DNA from 2 places in the Methylobacterium fujisawaense genome. Region 2 is predicted to be linked to the other one. Evidence: predicted binding sites of a transcription regulator. Region 2 holds the regulator's gene; the other holds the start of a gene.
The links. Region 2 encodes PhoB, which activates phosphate uptake and scavenging genes when phosphate is short. Its sites were predicted from a motif close to TGTCATNNANCTGTCAT; they were not measured.

Region 1 (2,198 bases), 1.7 Mb from region 2:
GACGATCGGCTCGATCTTCACGCCGGTCATCACGGCCCGCGCGAAGGAGGCCGGTCCGTACCACGCGATCTGGATGTTGCCGGCCCGCTGGCCCTCGATCACGGCGGCGTAGTCGCTCGCCACCCGCAGCTTCACCGGCACGCCGAGCGTCTTGGTCAGGTAGGCGGTGAGCGGCGCCCAGCGGTCGGCGGTGCCCGAGGCGTTCTCGGCCGGGATCACGCCGAGCGTCAGCTCCGGATACTGGGCCTTCCAGTCCTGGGCGGCGGCCGGCAGGCCGAGGAGGGCGAGAGCCGCGGCGGCGCCGGCGAGAGTGCGTCGGGTGATCATCGTGTCGTCCTTCGTGACGGCGTAGGGCAGGAAGTTCGGCCGGCCGGAGGCCGGTCGGGCGTTTCCCGAATGGTTGTTGGGGCTTGGAGGGCCCGGATCAGGCGCCGAGGGCGGCCTCGCGGACCGGCCGCGCCGGCACGAGACCGGGCCGGCCGGGCATCGCGGCCCGCTGCTCCGCCTCGCGCTGCGCGGAATCGTCCAGCACCTCGCCGGCCTCCAGGCCGTAGAGCCGGCGCGCCACGTCCTCGGTGAGGTCGAACGGTCCGCCCTCGAACACGACCCGCCCGGCCGCGAGGCCCACGAGGCGGTCGCAATAGGCGCGCGCGAGGTCAAGGGAATGCAGGTTGCACAGCACCGTGATGCCGTAGCGCCGGTTCACGTCGGCCAGCGCGTCCATCACGAGCCGGGTGTTGCGCGGGTCGAGGGAGGCCACCGGCTCGTCGGCGAGCAGGATCTCGGGCTCCTGCACGAGGGCGCGGGCGATGGCCACGCGCTGCTGCTGGCCGCCCGACAGGCCGTCGGCGCGCTGGCCGGCGAACTCGCCCATGTCGAAGCTCTCCAGGGCGGCGAGCGCCATGGCCCGGTCTTCGGCGGACCATTGCCGCAGCAGGGAACGGTAGCTCGGCACGTGGCTGAGCCGGCCCATCAGCACGTTGGTCATCACGTCGAGGCGGCCGACGAGGTTGAACTGCTGGAAGATCATGGCGCAGCGGGTCCGCCATTCGCGCAGGTCGCGGCCCCGCAGGGTGGTGACCTCACGGCCGTCGTGGAGAATGCGCCCCGAACTTGGGTCCGCCAGCCGGTTGATCAGGCGCAGCAGCGTCGACTTGCCGGCGCCCGACCGGTCGATCACGCCGACGAAGCTGCCGGGCTCGATCCGGAGCGACACGCCGTCGACGGCGCGCCGGTCGCCGTACTGGCGCGTGAGATCCTCGATAACCAGCATGCCACCATCCGCCGGGGAATGGCCGCAGGTAAACGCCGATTTCACGACGATTGGATGACGAATACAGATCGGTTATGTTTGCCGGCACAATTCTTACATTTTGATAGCCGGCTTAAACTTCATAGCGCCCGAGGAATGCTTCGATGGGCAGGCCGCGGAAATCCGGAAGCGCCCGGCGCAGCCGTTCGTGATCCCAGTCCCACCATGCCAGGCGCATCAGACGTTCGGCGATGGCCTCGGGGAAGCGGCGCCGGACCGGTTTGGCGGGATTGCCGACAACGATCGTGTAGGGTTCGACGTCGCGGGTGACGATGGCGCCCGCGCCGACCACGGCGCCGGTGCCGATGGTGCGGCCGGGCAGGACAACGACGCCGTGGCCGATCCAGACATCGTGGCCGATCGCCACCGGGCTCGCCCGGCGCCGGTCGAAGAAGGCGGGCTCGTCGGACTCCTCCGGCCAGTAGGCTCTTGCCCGGTAGGTGAAATGCGCCTGCGACGCGCGCTCCATCGGGTGGTTGCCGGGATTGATCCGCACACTGGCGGCGATCGAGCAGAACTTGCCGATGGTCGTGTAGATCACCTCGCAATCCTGACCGATGTAGGAATAATCGTCGAGGATCGTCTCGGTGAGGCGGGTTCGCGCGCCGACCTCCGTGTAGTGGCCGAGGCGGCAATCCACGACCCGGGCGCTGGGATCGCGTGCGGGTTCGAGTCCGAGGGGACGGTCAACCACGGGGCTCTCCGAAGGGCAGGCGCGCCAGGAGCCGGAACGGGCCGGACCCGTCCTGGGTCAGGAGGCATACGGCGTCGATCACAAGGGGCTCCGGCCCCGCGGCGGCGTAGGCCTCGGACAGGCGCCGGTGCCAGGCTTCGCGCTCCGCCTCCGGCAGGGCGTCGGTCAGGGTCATGTGGAAGCGGAAGGCCT
Region 2 (2,198 bases):
TCGCCGTCTTCGCGAGCCTCGGCCTCGGCCTCGCCCTGCCCTTCCTGGTGCTGACCCTCTGGCCGCCGGCCCTGCGGGCGCTGCCGCGGCCGGGCGCCTGGATGGAGACCCTCAAGCAGGTCCTGGCCTTCCCGGTCTACGCCACTGTGGCCTGGCTGATCTGGGTTCTGGCGCAGCAGGTCGATCCGCGTGGGCTGCTGGCGGCGCTGATCGGCCTCGTCCTGATGGGCTTCGCCGCCTGGGCCTGGGAACACGGCCGCGCCGCCGCGCCCGGGGCGGGCCGGGTCGCGCGGGTCGCTGCGGCCCTCGCGCTGGTCGCCGTGGCGGCCCTCGCCGTGACCCTTCCGCGTGACCGCGCCGCGCCGTCGGCGCAGGCCGCCGCCGACGGGGTCGAGCCCTTCACTCAGGCGCGTCTCGACGCCCTGGTGGACGCGCACCGCCCCGTCTTCGTGGACATGACCGCCGCGTGGTGCATCACCTGCGCGGTGAACGAGGCGACCTCGCTCAACACCAAGGCCGTGCGGGCCGCGATGGCCGAGCGCGGCGTGACCTACATGAAGGGCGACTGGACCAACCAGAATCCCGAGATCACCCGTCTGCTGGAGAAGCACGGGCGCAGCGGCGTGCCGCTCTACCTCCTCTATACCGGAACCGGAGCGCCTCAGGTGCTTCCGCAGATCCTCACCGAGGGGACGGTTCTGGCGGCGCTCGACGCCGTGCCGGTCGCGTCCGGCCGGAGCGCGGCGCTGACCCGCTGAGACAGTTTTAGGGTCTCAGGCCTCTGGGCATCGACGCGCGGCCCGCCGTCTTTGCGAGCGAAGCGAAGCAATCCAGAAGCGCCACGCTCGCAGGCGTCCCGATGCCCTGGGTCACTTCGCTGCGCTCGTGATGACGGCGCGTCGGACCGTTTTTCTCTCCGATGGCGCGCGGGGCCGCCTCAGGCCTCGAGCGAGAACGTCTCGTCGAAGGCGTAGCCCGAGCCGCGGACCGTGCGGATCGGGTCGGCTTGGCGCGGGCCGTTCAGTGCCTTGCGCAGCCGCCCGACATGGACGTCGACCGTGCGCTCGTCGATGTAGACGTCGTGTCCCCAGACCCCGTCGAGGAGCTGCTCGCGGGAGAAGACCCGGCCCGGCGCCAGCATCAGGAATTCCAGCAGACGGAACTCTGTGGGGCCGAGATGCAGCTCCTCGCCGCCGCGGCGGACGCGATGGCCGGTGCGGTCGAGTTCGAGGTCGCCCGCCGCCAGCCGGTCCGAGACGTGGGCGGGCTTGGCCCGGCGGAGCAGCGCGCGGATCCGGGCGAGCAGTTCCGGGACGGAGAACGGCTTGACGATGTAGTCGTCGGCGCCCGTCCCGAGACCGCGGATCCGGTCGCCCTCCTCGCCCCGGGCGGTGAGCATGATCACGGGCAGCCGCTCGGTCTCCCGGCGCGCCCGGATCCGCCGGCACAGCTCGATGCCCGACAGGCCGGGCAGCATCCAGTCGAGCAGGACGAGATCGGGGATCCGCTCCGCCAGGAGCAGCTCCGCGTCGTCGCCGCGAGCCGCGGAATCCACCAGAAAGCCCTCGGCTTCCAGATTGTAGCGCAGCAGCGTGGTCAGCGCCTCCTCGTCCTCGACGATCAGGACTTGCATGCTCACGTTCGAAGATCCGTTCACGAAGCGGCGCCATACGGCCTGCAGGCGCGCCGACTCTCCTTGGAGCCGGCGGGCAGGCGGAGGGTGCAGGAGGCGCCGCTCAGCCTCAACCCGCACGCTCCGATTCTCCGGCGGCGCCCCACAGGAGCGCGCGCAGGCCGACGCCTGGACCGGGGGCGGCCCGCTTACGGAGCCGGCACCCCGTCCACGGTCGCATAGTTCGACGCATCGTTCTTCGGCCGATCGCCCGCCAGGGCCTCGCCCGTGGCGAGATAGTGGATCGTCTCGGCGATGTTGGTGGTGTGGTCGCCGATCCGCTCGACGTTCTTGGCGCAGAACAGAAGATGCGTGCAGAACGAGATGTTGCGCGGATCCTCCATCATGTAGGTCAGGAGCTCGCGGAACAGCGAATTGTACAGGGCGTCGATCTCGCCGTCCCGCTCCCAGACATCGTGGGCTGCCTGGACGTCGCGGCTCGCATAGGCGTCGAGAACGTCCTTGAGCTGGCCCTCCGCGAGGTCGCTCATGTGGCGCACACCGAGAACGATCTTCTGGGCCGGCG

Region 1: the regulator PhoB is predicted to act here: its motif matches at 1,317-1,333, upstream of phnC (phosphonate ABC transporter ATP-binding protein).

The regions. Positions count from the first base shown of each region.
Region 1 covers NZ_CP155000.1:4,223,415-4,225,612, reverse strand. The annotation lists gene phnD (phosphonate ABC transporter substrate-binding protein) at 1-327, opposite strand, end outside; gene phnC (phosphonate ABC transporter ATP-binding protein) at 425-1,273, opposite strand; gene ABC766_RS20080 (chloramphenicol acetyltransferase) at 1,386-2,006, opposite strand; gene ABC766_RS20075 (DUF1045 domain-containing protein) at 1,999-2,198, opposite strand, start outside.
Region 2 covers NZ_CP155000.1:5,928,110-5,930,307, reverse strand. The annotation lists gene ABC766_RS28125 (protein-disulfide reductase DsbD family protein) at 1-758, shown strand, start outside; gene phoB (phosphate regulon transcriptional regulator PhoB) at 938-1,633, opposite strand; gene phoU (phosphate signaling complex protein PhoU) at 1,822-2,198, opposite strand, start outside.